One region of the Pseudomonas sp. GW821-FHT01A09 genome, then DNA from elsewhere that is predicted to be linked to it. Evidence: predicted binding sites of a transcription regulator. Region 1 holds the regulator's gene; each other region holds the start of a gene.
The links. Region 1 encodes sigma-54, which starts transcription at its own class of promoters, with help from an activator protein. Its sites were predicted from a motif close to ANTGGCATNNANNTTGCTNT; they were not measured.
Positions count from the first base shown of each region.

Region 2: glnA (glutamate--ammonia ligase) is a predicted target of sigma-54. The motif match lies at 1,902-1,921, and genes of this name have one in related genera.
Region 3: glnK (P-II family nitrogen regulator) is a predicted target of sigma-54. The motif match lies at 2,210-2,229, and genes of this name have one in related genera.
Region 4: AC3WJP_RS15610 (CmpA/NrtA family ABC transporter substrate-binding protein) is a predicted target of sigma-54. The motif match lies at 1,404-1,423, and genes of this name have one in related genera.

Region 1 is NZ_JBYSWB010000030.1:29,491-33,040, reverse strand. Features, by position in the region: gene lptC (LPS export ABC transporter periplasmic protein LptC) at 1-328, shown strand, start outside; gene lptA (lipopolysaccharide transport periplasmic protein LptA) at 315-857, shown strand; gene lptB (LPS export ABC transporter ATP-binding protein) at 857-1,582, shown strand; gene AC3WJP_RS24855 (RNA polymerase factor sigma-54) at 1,765-3,258, shown strand; gene hpf (ribosome hibernation-promoting factor, HPF/YfiA family) at 3,336-3,550, shown strand, end outside.
Region 2 is NZ_JBYSWB010000020.1:104,837-108,386, forward strand. Features, by position in the region: gene typA (translational GTPase TypA) at 1-96, opposite strand, end outside; gene thiI (tRNA uracil 4-sulfurtransferase ThiI) at 233-1,687, opposite strand; gene glnA (glutamate--ammonia ligase) at 2,019-3,425, shown strand.
Region 3 is NZ_JBYSWB010000008.1:116,319-119,868, forward strand. Features, by position in the region: gene AC3WJP_RS11865 (secondary thiamine-phosphate synthase enzyme YjbQ) at 1-47, opposite strand, end outside; gene AC3WJP_RS11870 (ammonium transporter) at 291-1,634, opposite strand; gene glnK (P-II family nitrogen regulator) at 1,670-2,008, opposite strand; gene AC3WJP_RS11880 (accessory factor UbiK family protein) at 2,421-2,678, shown strand; gene AC3WJP_RS11885 (LysR family transcriptional regulator) at 2,931-3,550, shown strand, end outside.
Region 4 is NZ_JBYSWB010000012.1:103,100-106,649, forward strand. Features, by position in the region: gene AC3WJP_RS15610 (CmpA/NrtA family ABC transporter substrate-binding protein) at 1-1,273, opposite strand, end outside; gene AC3WJP_RS15615 (nitrate- and nitrite sensing domain-containing protein) at 1,560-2,837, opposite strand; gene AC3WJP_RS15620 (TorF family putative porin) at 3,000-3,550, opposite strand, start outside.

The DNA of each region.
Region 1 (3,550 bases):
CGTGACCACCCCAGACGTCAACATGTACCGCGGTACCGAATTCCCTTGGCATATCCAGAGCGTGCGCGCCGAGGTCAATCCGGACGGCACCCAAGTCGAGCTGATTGAAAACGTCAGGGTCGCTCGCACCGACGAAAAGAAACGCACCACCATCATCACCGGCCCACGCATGACTGTCTTCCCGCAGAAGCAATATGCGCAAACCGAGCAAAACGTTAGAATCGAAGCTGCCGGCAGTGTCACTACGGCGACAGGGATGAAGGCGTACTTGAACGACAGCAGGATGAACCTGCTGTCCAACGTAAGAGGACAGTATGAGGCTCGTTAAAACCCTCCCTTTTTTGCTCAGCCTGAGCGCAGCACTGGGAAGCGCGAGCGCCTTGGCTCTGCCGACAGACCGCGATCAGCCTATTCATATCCAGTCCGATGACGCGCAGATCGATGACAAGCAGGGCGTTGCGACCTACAAGGGCAACGTGATCATCACCCAGGGCACGCTGAAAATCACCGGCAACACGGTGACCATCACGCGCGCGCCCAACGGTGAAGTCGACGTCTTCACGGCTGTCGGCAACCTGGCCTATTACGAGCAGAAGCCGCAGGTCGACAAGCCTATCGTTCAGGCCTGGGGCGTGACCATTCAGTACTTTGCGCCGCAGAACCGCATCGTGCTGATCGACAAGGCCAAGGTCATCAATGACGGCAACACCTCCGAAGGCGAGAAGATCGTCTACGACACCGTCAAACAGGTGGTCAACGCCGGCCGTGGCAATGGCTCCAAGATCACTGCGCCGCGTCCTCGCATCGACATGGTGATCCAGCCGAAGAACAAGCCCGCCGACCAGAAGGCTCAGTAATGGCGACCCTCAAAGCACAACACCTGGCCAAGGCCTACAAGGGCCGGCAAGTCGTGCGCGACGTCAGCCTGTCCATCGACAGCGGGCAGATCGTCGGCCTGCTGGGCCCCAACGGCGCGGGCAAGACCACCTGCTTCTACATGATCGTCGGGCTGGTCCAGGCCGATCAGGGGCGCGTGCTGATCGACGATCTAGACGTCAGCCACCAGCCCATGCACGGTCGCGCCAAGTCCGGTATCGGTTATCTGCCTCAGGAAGCCTCGATCTTTCGCAAGCTTTCGGTCGCGGACAACATCATGGCCATCCTCGAGACCCGCAAGGAGCTCGACGGCGATGCCCGGCGCAAGGAACTCGAAAGCCTGCTGCAGGAATTCCACATCACCCATATCCGTGACAACCTCGGCATGAGCCTGTCCGGTGGCGAACGTCGCCGCGTGGAGATTGCCCGGGCCCTGGCCACGGCGCCGAAATTCATCCTGCTGGACGAACCCTTCGCGGGCGTGGACCCTATTTCGGTCGGCGACATCAAGCAGATCATCCACCACCTCAAGGCCAAGGGCATCGGAGTACTGATCACCGACCACAATGTGCGCGAGACACTGGACATCTGCGAGACCGCCTACATCGTCAATGATGGCCAGCTGATTGCCGAAGGCGACGCAGCCGCTATCATGGCCAATGAACTGGTCAAAGAGGTTTACCTCGGTCACGAGTTCCGCCTGTAGAAGCACCCGCAACCGGAGCGTTTTCCACTGCCCATGAAACCTTTTGGTTGAAATTGGATAAACGCTCTAGGCAAACACTCGGGTTTCAGGCATATAATTTGCTTACGACATAAAGCCGGGCGCCTCGGCGTCTTGTAGTGGATGGCGCTCTGCGCCGGCGAATAAGGTGTTAAGCCCCAGCCATGAAACCCTCGCTCGTCCTAAGAATGGGCCAGCAACTGACGATGACACCGCAGTTGCAACAGGCCATCCGCCTTCTCCAGCTCTCGACCCTGGACCTCCAGCAGGAAATCCAGGAAGCGCTGGAATCCAATCCTATGCTCGAACGCCAGGAGGAAGGTGACGACTTCGATAACAGCGATCCGCTGGCGGACAATATCGAACAGAAAACCACTCCGGATATCCAGGAGCCCACGTTCGAGAGCAGCGCTCCCACGGTCGACAACCTTGAAGAAGGGGAATGGGGCGAGCGTATACCCAACGAGCTGCCGGTCGATACCGCCTGGGAAGACATCTACCAGACCAGCGCCAGCAGCCTGCCCAGCAATGACGACGACGAGTGGGACTTCACCACTCGCACCTCGGCCGGCGAAAGCCTGCAGAGCCATTTGCTCTGGCAGCTGAACCTGGCGCCGATGTCGGACACCGATCGCCTGATCGCGGTAACCTTGATCGACTGCATCAACAACCAGGGTTATCTGGACGAGACGCTGCAGGAAGTCTGCGACTCCTTCGACCCCGAGCTTGACATCGAGCTTGACGAGGTCGAAGCCGTATTGCACCGCATCCAGCAATTCGAGCCGTCCGGGATCGGCGCGCGCACCCTCAGCGAATGCCTGCTGCTGCAACTGCGCCAGATGCCGCCGCGCACCCGCTGGCTGGCTGAAGCGCAGCGCCTGGTCACCGACTTCATCGACCTGCTCGGCAGCCGCGATTACAGCCAGCTGATGCGGCGCATGAAGATCAAGGAAGACGAACTGCGCCAGGTCATCGAACTGGTCCAGAGCCTCAACCCGCGCCCGGGCTCGCAGATCGAATCCTCCGAACCCGAATACGTGGTCCCTGATGTGATCGTGCGCAAGGACAACGAACGCTGGCTGGTGGAACTGAACCAAGAAAGCGTGCCGCGCCTGCGCGTCAATCCACAGTACGCAGGCTTCGTACGTCGTGCCGATACCAGCGCCGACAACACCTTCATGCGCAACCAGTTGCAGGAAGCCCGCTGGTTCATCAAGAGCCTGCAGAGCCGCAACGAGACCCTGATGAAGGTCGCCACGCAGATCGTCGAGCACCAGCGCGGCTTTCTCGATTACGGCGATGAGGCCATGAAGCCGCTGGTGCTGCATGACATCGCCGAGGCGGTCGGCATGCACGAATCGACGATTTCCCGGGTCACTACGCAGAAATACATGCATACGCCCCGCGGCATCTATGAATTGAAATACTTTTTTTCAAGCCATGTCAGCACCTCCGAAGGCGGTGAATGCTCGTCAACGGCGATCCGCGCGATCATCAAGAAACTGGTCGCGGCGGAAAATCAGAAAAAGCCATTGAGCGACAGCAAGATCGCTGGTTTACTGGAGGCACAAGGCATCCAGGTAGCACGTCGCACTGTCGCCAAGTATCGCGAATCTCTGGGGATCGCACCTTCCAGTGAACGCAAGCGGTTGATGTAGCGCCTGGATGCGCCACAGCGTTCCAGTGGCAGGCGTTCAGCCTGTCTCTTTATGCACTGGCAATAAGGAGAAGCGGTATGCAAGTCAACATCAGTGGACATCAACTGGATGTGACCGACCCCATGCGCAGCTACGTAAGCGAAAAACTCGCCAAACTGGAGCGGCATGTGGGCAAGATTACCAACGTGCAGGTGATCATGGAGGTCGAGAAGCTGAAACAGAAAATCGAAGCCACCCTGCACGTCGCTGGCGCCAAGGATATCGTTGCCAACGCCGAACATGACGACATGTA
Region 2 (3,550 bases), on a different contig from region 1:
CAGAGTGCCGGACTGACGCAGGAGTTTGTCGACCAGGGTGGTTTTACCATGGTCAACGTGGGCGATGATGGCGATGTTACGTAGATTCTCGATCACTTGTGTGTCTCGTTGAGTGTTCAGTTTGCTGACAGGTCGTGACAGCGATTAACAGTAGAGTCCTTACGGCCGTTACAGCCACAAGGCGGCGTCGGGGGGCCGGTGACGCAGGCCACAGGCAAACAGCCCCGGGCACTTAGCTCGGTCGATAAACGCGCACATTGGCATGCCCCTCACTGAGCAAATGGTGAGCATGCAGGCGACTCATGACGCCTTTGTCGCAATACAGCAGGTACTGGCGGGTGATATCCAGTTCCTTGAAACGGTTGTTCAGGGCATAAAAAGGCAGCGCCTGAACCTCGATGCCCTCCAGCTCGAGTGGCTGGTCTTCCTGGGCATCGGGGTGGCGGATATCGATGACGACCTGGCCCGCCGTGACGCTGGCGACCTCTTCGACATCGATGTCCTGGCCCAGCTCGTCGATCACGTTATCGATCGACACCAGCCTGGCGCGCTCCAACGCCCGCTCCAGAATGGCCATGTCGAACTTCTGTTCTTCATGAACCACGCGCGGCAGCTTGGCGTTGGTGGTGGGGTTGACCGAGATCACCCCACAATATTCCGGCATGTGCCGGGCGAAATCTGCAGTACCGATCTCGACCGCCTGGTCGATGATGTCCTGCTTGTGACTGGCCAGCAGCGGCCGCAACACCAGCATCTCGGTCGCCCGATCGATGGCCGAAAGGTTGGGCAGTGTCTGACTCGACACCTGCGAAATCGCCTCTCCGGTCACCAGCGCATTGATTTGCAGTTGCTCGGCAAAATGCGTGGCTGCGCGCAACATCATACGCTTGAGAATGACGCCCATGTGACTGTTGTCGACTTTTCCGAGGATTTCGCCGACGACTTCCTCGAAAGGAACACTAATAAAGAGTACACGATGGGAGCTGCCGTACTTTTTCCAGAGGAAGTGCGCGACCTCCATGACCCCCAGTTCGTGGGCCCTGCCGCCGAGATTGAAGAAGCAGAAATGGGTCATCAGACCACGGCGCATCATCTGATAGGCGGCCACGGTGGAATCGAACCCACCGGACATCAGCACCAAGGTCTGCTCCAGGGCGCCCAGCGGGTAACCGCCGACACTGTCGTGCTGACCGTGGATGACGAACAGGCGCTTGTCGCGGATCTCGATGCGCACCACCACTTCGGGCTTCTTCAGATCGATGCCGGCGGCCCCGCATTCACGGCGCAGCTGACTGCCGACGTGGCGCTCGACGTCCATCGAGGTGAAGCTGTGCTTGCCGGCACGCTTGCAGCGGATCGAAAAGACCTTGCCAGGCAGTTGGTCGCCGAAGTGCGCCTTGCACTTGGCGACGATGTCGTCGAGATCACCCAGCGGGTACTCGTTGACGTGCAGAAAGTGCGCGATGCCGGGCGTGCAGCTCAGACGCTCGGTGATTTCGCGCAGCACCTTCGGGTCTTCCACGCGGGTCTCGACTTCGAGATTGTCCCAGACACCATTGACCACCAGCTGTGGGTCCAGGTCGCGGACCACCAGCCGGATGTTGCGCGCCAGCTGGCGAATGAATCGCTTGCGCACAGGCGGGCTTTTGATGGTGATTTCGGGGAAGACTTTTACGATTAGTTTCATGAAAACTGGGCGCGAAGGGTCGGTCTGAAAACAGGGGGGCGGATTATAGCGGAAATTGCTCAAGGTTTAACCAGATATCGTACAGACGGATTACTGCGCACCAAAACAGATCAAACGCAAATTAATCCGCACCATAAAGGTGCCTGGCGTTGTACAAAAAACGCCCTAAGTGCCCTTAAACCTTGAATATTGGCGTCAAAGCCCATCTCGGGGCACTGGCATGCAAATTGCTCTCTTGTGAGGCAGGTTGCCTTGGCCGACTATTCGCGCCCGGCATCACCAAAATTACAGGGCTACCACTACCCAGCCCTAATCCACCCCGGAGGACAACATGTCGAAGTCGGTTCAACTCATCAAAGATCATGACGTTAAGTGGATTGATCTGCGCTTCACTGACACAAAAGGCAAGCAGCAGCACGTCACCATGCCCGCGCGTGATGCACTGGATGACGACTTCTTCGAAGTCGGCAAGATGTTCGACGGCTCCTCCATCGCTGGCTGGAAAGGCATCGAAGCTTCCGACATGATCCTGCTGCCGGACGACGAAACCGCCGTTCTGGATCCGTTCACCGAAGAACCGACCCTGATCCTGGTGTGCGACGTCATCGAACCGTCGACCATGCAAGGCTACGACCGCGACCCACGTGCCATCGCGCACCGCGCCGAAGCCTACCTGAAGTCCACAGGCATCGGCGACACCGTGTTCGTCGGCCCGGAACCAGAATTCTTCATCTTCGACGAAGTGAAATTCAAGTCCGACATCTCCGGCTCCATGTTCAAGATCTTCTCCGAACAGGCTGCCTGGATGACCGACGGCGACGTCGACGGCGGTAACAAAGGCCACCGCCCTGGCATCAAAGGCGGCTACTTCCCGCTGCCACCGGTTGACCACGACCACGAAATCCGTACCGCCATGTGCAACGCACTGGAAGAAATGGGCCAGTTCGTCGAAGTTCACCACCACGAAGTCGCCACCGCCGGCCAGAACGAAATCGGCGTACGCTTCAACACCCTGGTGAAGAAGGCCGACGAAGTTCAAACCCTGAAGTACTGCGTGCACAACGTTGCCGACGCTTACGGCCGTACCGCTACCTTCATGCCCAAGCCTCTGTATGGCGATAACGGTTCGGGCATGCACGTGCACATGTCCATCTCCAAAGATGGCAAGAACACCTTCGCCGGCGAAGGCTATGCCGGCCTGTCCGACACCGCCCTGTACTTCATCGGCGGCATCATCAAGCACGGCAAGGCCCTGAACGGCTTCACCAACCCGGCTACCAACTCCTACAAGCGTCTGGTACCAGGTTTCGAAGCTCCGGTAATGCTGGCCTACTCGGCGCGCAACCGCTCTGCCTCGATCCGTATTCCTTACGTCTCCAGCCCTAAGGGCCGTCGTATCGAAGCACGTTTCCCGGATCCGGCTGCCAACCCGTACCTGGCTTTCGCAGCACTGCTGATGGCCGGCCTGGACGGTATCCAGAACAAGATCCACCCTGGCGATGCCGCCGACAAGAACCTGTATGACCTGCCGCCAGAAGAAGCAGCAGAGATCCCACAAGTGTGCGGCAGCCTGAAAGAAGCACTGGAAGAACTGGACAAAGGCCGTGCGTTCCTGACCAAGGGCGGCGTGTTCAGCGACGACTTCATCGATGCCTACATCGAGCTGAAGAGCGAAGAAGAAATCAAGGTCCGCACTTTCGTGCACCCACTGGAATACGACCTGTACTACAGCGTCTAAACCCAGCTTGATTTGAAAAAGGCCACCTTCGGGTGGCCTTTTTTATGGGCGCGCGCCAGCACACCTTTTGCACAGATCTCGTGCTTGCCGCTCCCATACTTGTTGCAGACAATGCCCGATCCAAT
Region 3 (3,550 bases), on a different contig from region 1:
AAGCCCCGTGGGCGTGCCCGCAAGGTGATGGTGGTTTGCTGCCACATACGCTTCTCCAGACGTTCGGGGCGCATTCTAGCGCGCTGCAAGAAAAAACAAAGGGGGTCGGACGTGCTTGGTTGTGTAACTCGGTAACAGACACTTACCACCGGCTCGCAAGCCGCCGTACAGTGCCGTTTTACCCCTATGCGGCCAAGGCCGCGTCCGAGCCGAGCGCCGCGTCTACAGATGACAAACGCCAGGCAAAAAAATGCCCGGCAAGCCGGGCATTTTTCACACGCGCGGATCAATCACAGGTTGTAGCCACGCTCGTTGTGCTGCGCCAGGTCGAGGCCGACGGACTCTTCCTCTTCGCTTACACGCAGGCCCATGACCACATCCAGCACCTTGAGGATGATGAAGGTGACGATGGCGGTGTAGACGACGGTGAAGCCCACGCCTTTGCACTGGATCCAGACTTGTGCGCCGATGTCTTGCACGGTGCCGAAGCCGCCCAGCGAAGGGGCCGCGAATACACCGGTCAGGATCGCGCCGAGGATACCGCCGATACCGTGCACGCCGAAGGCGTCCAGGGAGTCGTCGTAGCCCAGTTTGCGCTTGAGGCTGGTGGCGCAGAAGAAGCACACCACGCCAGCGGACAGGCCGATGACCAGCGAGCCCATCGGGCCAACGGTACCGGCAGCCGGAGTGATTGCGACCAGACCAGCGACCACGCCCGAGGCGATGCCCAGTGCGCTTGGCTTACCGTGGGTCAGCCACTCGGCGAACATCCAGCCCAGTGCAGCAGCGGCGGTAGCGATCTGGGTGACCAGCATCGCCATACCGGCAGTGCCGTTGGCCGCAGCGGCGGAACCGGCGTTGAAGCCGAACCAGCCGACCCACAGCATGGCCGCGCCGATCAGGGTGTAGCCCAGGTTGTGCGGGGCCATCGGGGTGGTCGGGTAGCCTTTGCGCTTGCCCAGTACCAGGCAAGCCACCAGGCCAGCCACACCAGCGTTGATGTGCACCACGGTGCCGCCGGCGAAGTCCAGGACGCCCCAGTCCCACAGCAGGCCACCGTTGCCACTCCAGACCATGTGCGCGATCGGCGCATAGACCAGGGTGAACCAGATACCCATGAACACCAGCATGGCGGAGAATTTCATACGCTCGGCGAACGCACCGACGATCAGCGCCGGGGTAATGATCGCGAAGGTCATCTGGAAGGTGACGAACACCGCCTCAGGAAACAATGCGGCAGGACCGGTCAGGCTGGCAGGGGTGACGCCGCTCAGGAAGGCCTTGGACATGCCGCCTACGAAGGAGTTGAAGTTGACGACGCCCTGTTCCATGCCAGTGGTGTCGAACGCCATGCTGTAGCCGTAGATCATCCACAGGATGCTGATCAGGCCAGTGATGGCGAAGCACTGCATCATTACCGACAGGATGTTCTTGGTGCGGACCATGCCACCGTAGAACAGCGCCAGGCCGGGAATGGTCATGAACAGCACCAGCGCGGTGGAGGTCAACATCCAGGCGGTGTCGCCGGAGTTGAGGACGGGGGCAACGGGGGCTGCCGCCTCGTCTGCCATGGCCAGGCCTGGCATTACGAGGGACAACAGGGCTCCTAGCCCTGCGAATTGACGCAGAGTCATATTGTTTACTCCTGGGGCTTTATTATGAAGCGGCTTTAGATTGCGTCTGTATCGGTTTCGCCGGTACGGATCCGAATAGCCTGTTCCAGATTGACCACGAAGATCTTGCCGTCCCCGATCTTGCCGGTGTTGGCCGCCTTGGTGATCGCCTCGATTACCCGGTCCAGATCCTTGTCGTCGATAGCGACGTCGATCTTCACCTTGGGCAGAAAATCAACGACGTATTCCGCGCCGCGGTACAGCTCGGTGTGACCCTTCTGACGACCGAAGCCTTTGACTTCCGTGACAGTGATACCCTGCACGCCGATTTCCGACAGCGATTCGCGGACGTCGTCCAGCTTGAATGGCTTGATGATGGCAGTGACTAGCTTCATGAAACTCTCTCCCGAATTGGTGGACTTGCCCCAGGAAAACAAACCCAGCTCAAGTCTAAGCGCAGTGACTGGCTTTGTAACGCATCGCCGGTCTTGCATCCCCAGACCGACACCAGAAACTGCTCCTGACGAAACACTTCCCGCTCCGCCTGCGCACTGCATCGTCACAGCGACTGCATCAGTGCATGGGTCACTTGCGACTAAGCAGAAACCTTGCCATGTCTTGCAAACCCGGCGTTTTCAGCTGATTCCCCAGCGCCTGCCCGCTCCGCTCAGCCTTGGCGCACCGCGCTCGCACGCTGATGGTGCAGGGCGCGTGCGGGCAATGCGCCAAAACCGTGCGCCCCGCGTCGCTGATTGACTATAGACACTGCGTGATACACTGGCCGGCCTTCTTCTCAGGAAATTCGCCATGCTCGCCCCCAAAGCCTTTCTCGATGCCCTGAGCGATCACGCCTCGAAACTGTTCAGTGGCGACACCGCCCAGCCCAAGGCCGAACTGGAGAGTCAATTCAAGATTCTGCTGCAAAGCGGTTTCAGCAAGCTGGACCTGGTCAGCCGTGAAGAATTCGACAGCCAGATGATCGTCCTGGCCCGCACCCGGGCACGCCTTGAGAGCCTCGAAGCGAAAGTGGCCGAGCTTGAGGCGCGGTTGACGCCCCAGCCATGATGTAGCGGCGCCTGTACCGACGCCCTCGCGGGCAAGCCATGCTCCCACAGTGCAAACCGGGCCTGAGTCGTGCATCTGTGGGAGCACAGCTTGCTGGCGAAGGGGCCGACACGGTTTGCGCAAGACCATAGAATCTCCCACAGCCTTGGCAATACCGATTGTGGGCCCGCGAACAGGCCACGCAGCTATTGCAGCAAACCCTGCGGTATTCCTACACTTCGTGCTGACAATGGACTAGCAGGAACGCTGCCGATGAACCGCAATGAGTTGCGCAAGGCCGATATCAACCTGATGGTGGTGTTCGAAACCCTCATGCAGGAACGCAACGTCACTCGCGCGGCAGAAAAGCTGTTCCTGGGCCAGCCCACAATCAGTGCAGCGCTAAATCGTTTACGCACCTTATTCAACGATCCGCTGTTCGTGCGCGTCGGACACCGCATGGAGCCCACTTCGCGCGCCGAAGAAATCATCCGCCACCTGGGCCCCGCGCTTGACGCCATGTCCGTGGCCCTGAGCCTGAGCCACGACTTCAATCCCGGCACCAGCTCCATGACCTTTCGCGTGGGCCTCTCGGACGACGTCGAGTTCGGCTTGCTGCCGCCCTTCCTGCGGGCCATGCGTGAAGAGGCGCCGAACATCGTGGTGGTGGTGCAGCACGTCGATTACTGGCGCATCCCAGATCTGCTGGCCAGCGGCGATATCACCGTCGGCATCAGCCAGACCCGCGGCCTGCCCGCCAACGCCAAGCGCAAGTTGCTGCGGCGCATGCATGCCCGGGTGCTGCGTGCCGATGCTTCGGACAAACCGCTGACGCTGGACGAGTACTGCGCCCGGCCCCACGTACTGGTATCGCACACGGCCAACACCTCCGG
Region 4 (3,550 bases), on a different contig from region 1:
ACTGCTTGCCATCGAAAAAGGTCTCGATGCCTCGGGAGGTCGAGGTCGGAATCAGCTCGGCGGACAGGTTCAGTTCAGCCGCTGCAGTGCGCCAGATGTCTTCACGGTTGACCTTGTCGATCAGCGCCTGGGTATCGAGGTTCTGCGGCAGGTAGCCCCAGCGCATATTCTCGGTCAGGAACCACAGGTCATGGCTCTTGAACGGGTAGGAGGCATGGTCATCCCAGTAGCGCATCATGAACGGGCTGTTCTCCACCACCTTGCCGGTGCCGTAGGCGAAAGTGCCCTTCATGCGCGAGGCGATGTCTTCGACCGGGGCGTTGATCCAGCGGCGCTTGGCGCAGATCTGCGCGACCTCGTCCTTGTTCTCCGGTTTTTCGCAGAACATCTGCGCTTCCATGATCGCCTTGAGCAATGCCTTGGCGGCATTGGGGTTGGCGGCGACGTAATCCGAGCGCAGCGCGAAGGCTTTTTCCGGGTGCTTGTCCCACAGCTCGCCGGTGGTATTGGCGGTGTAGCCGATCTTCTGGTTGACCAGCTGCGAATTCCACGGCTCGCACACGCAGAAGGTGTCCATGGTGCCGACTTTCATGTTGGCGACCATCTGCGGCGGCGGCACGACAATGGTGGCGACGTCCTTGTTCGGGTCGATGCCGCCGGCGGCCAGCCAGTAGCGCATCCACAGGTCGTGGGTGCCACCGGGGAAGGTCACCGCGGCGTTGACGGTTTTGCCGGCGGCTTTCTTGGCCAGCAGGGCGGCCTTGAACGGGCTCGAATCGGTGCCCAGTTTCAGCGCCGAGTATTCTTCGCCTACCGAGATGCACTGGCCGGCCAGGTTGAGGCGCGCAAGGATGGAGATTGGTACCGGCTGGTTGTTGGTGGTGATCTTGCCGGCGCTCATCAGGTAGGCCATGGGGGTCAGCAAATGCGCACCGTCGATGCCATTGGCGGCCGAACCCAGCACCAGGTTGTCGCGGGTGGTGCCCCATGACGTTTGCTTGAGGACTTCGACTTCGGTCATGCCGTATTTGGCGAACAGGCCCTTCTCATCGGCAACGAACAACGGAGCGGCGTCAGTGAGGGCGATAAAGCCCAGCTTGGCCTTGGTGGTTTCCGGCGCATCGCCGCCGGCCGCCCAGACTTTCGACTGCAAACCCGCCGGCAGCAGCGTCAGTGCCGCACTCGCACCCAATACGCCGAGGGATTGCTTGAGGAAGGTGCGTCGCGGGGCATCGTGTTGTTCGTCTGCTGCACTGAAAGGTGTGTCATCCATCGTCGATTCCCCAAATGGCGCGCATAAAAAAACGGCGACCACTCTTGATGGGCATTGCTGCCGCAAGAAGAGTGGACGCCGTTGTCCTGTATTCGATTGAGAGGCCGCTGTCGGCTGGCCTGATCATCACGAAGCAGAATGTGTGCCAGCGCTGAAGATGAATGTAAATTCTGAATGTAAATCTTTATGAATCAATGGATTGCAGCGTGGGTGTCAAGCCGCGCCCGGTTATCAGTGCGGGGCGCGCCGCACGTGGCGAGCGCGCACTGCACTTCAACGGCGCAGGTCAGCGCCGCCGTGCCGCCAGATTGAGCAGGTTCTGCGCCACGTCCACCAGCCGCTCGCCGCGCTCCATGGCGGTTTTGCGCAAGCGCGCGTAGGCCTGGCTCTCACTGACCTGATATTCCTCCATCAGCAGTTTTTTCGCGCGCTCGACCACCCGCCGTTCGTTGAGCGCCTCGCGGGCCTCGTCCAATTGTTCGGTGGCCGTAACCAGCCGCTGCGTCTGGGCCTGCAGCATGTCCAGCACCGAACGGCTGAGGTGCGGCCCCATGCTGTCCTGGCCGCCGCCGCTCAGGTCGCTGGCCTGGATGTTGAACAACTTGCTGAACTCGCTTTCGTCCTGGCGCTCCAGGCTGCCCAGGCGCTTGAGCAGTTCACGATGATTGTCGAGGTCGGCGCGGGCCTGCTGGATGCCGCGCTGGCAACTGCCGTGGAGCAACCTGGCGATGTGATTTTCGACGCCCTTGAAGGCGTCCATGCGCTCGGTGCAGACGTCGAACCACAGCTCGGAGAGCTCCGCCGAAACCTTGTCCTTCTCCGAGGTGCGCAAGGCCATGGCGCGCATGCGGGCCTGCTTGGCGTTGATATCGCTGGTGGCGGTATCGAACCACATCTCCCGCGCCCGATCGTCGGCGAAGTCGAGAAAGGTCTCGAAGCAACGCTCCTGACTGTGGGCGAGTTGTTCCAGGCGATCGCGCCGCGGCCCGTCGAAAAAGCCCAGGGAAAAACCGCCGACGCCACAGGCACGTTCCTGGCCGGCGAGTTCCTTGCCCTGCATGAAGTTGAACATGGCCACCAGCACCCGCGTGATGATCGGGTCGACGGCCGTATCGGCGGCTTCGAAGACTACGGCCAGCAGGCCGCCGATCATGCGCGTGAAGGCCATGGTGGCATCGCCGGGTTCGAGCATCTGGTCGCGAATCCGTCGGCGCAGGCCGGACAGCTCGTCGAGGCCGTGCAGCACGTGGGCGATACGGTTGAACAGGCGGGCGCGATCGGTGGCGCTGTTGGACTCCAGATCCATGCTGTCGAAGCGCTCGCGCACCACCCGTTCGATTTCCTGGGCATCTTCGCTGAGGTGATCGAGGTAGGCGAGATGGGGGGCGGTGAGCTTGGCCAGATACAGGTTGGTGTAGCCGCGCTCGCGTTGCAGCGCGTGGATCAGTTCGCTGATGCGCGTGACCAGTTCGCAGGTCACGGCAAGGCCTTCGAGGCCTTCCAGCTCGATACGGCGTGCGGCGAGCATGAAACGCAGGGCGGGCGGCATCTGACGGTCGGGCATGGCGGCGGTCTTGTGTCGAAGTGGGGGGCTGAATCACTGCCCCGTAGCCTATACCAGCGGTACTTCAGGTAGCGAGGGGGCTTGCCCCCGAAAAAGCTGCGCGCGACCTTCATCCTCAATGAAGCAAAATCGGGGGCAAGCCCCCGTGCTACAGCGCAGGTTTCAGAAAAACGCGCGAACCGCCTGCACCGTGAACACGCCTTCGCATTGCGGGTTATGCCCGGAGTATGCCTCGCACCCTTCGCCACGCAGGGTCGAATCGGTGTAGATGAAGTTCATGTTGACGCCCTTCCACGGTTTGGAAAGCTGCAGCGACCAGTCGTTGAAGCTGGCCACCTGGGCACCGGAACCTAGTACGTAAGGGGAGTCCAGCTGGTGGTTGGTGACCTTGAAGCTCATGTCCACGTCCAGCAGCGGGAGCCCGTGCAGACTGGCGAAGAGGGTGCTGTTGCGGCTGTCGACGGCTTGGTTGAAAGCGGCGCCGAAGCGGGTGTCGAGCACCTTGAGGCCCGCATAGAACTCATGGCTGTCGGTGGCTTCGAGGCGAGGATAGCTGTAGTGAATGATGCCCGCTTCGTAGCCCAGGCCCAGATTCTTGTCGAAAGGATGCTTGAAGCCGGCGTAGGAGTCGATTTCGAGGGTACTATCACTGGTCAGCCCGACACTGGGCGACCACTGGCCGGCGTAGAAGCCGCTGTCGTGGGTCAGGTCCA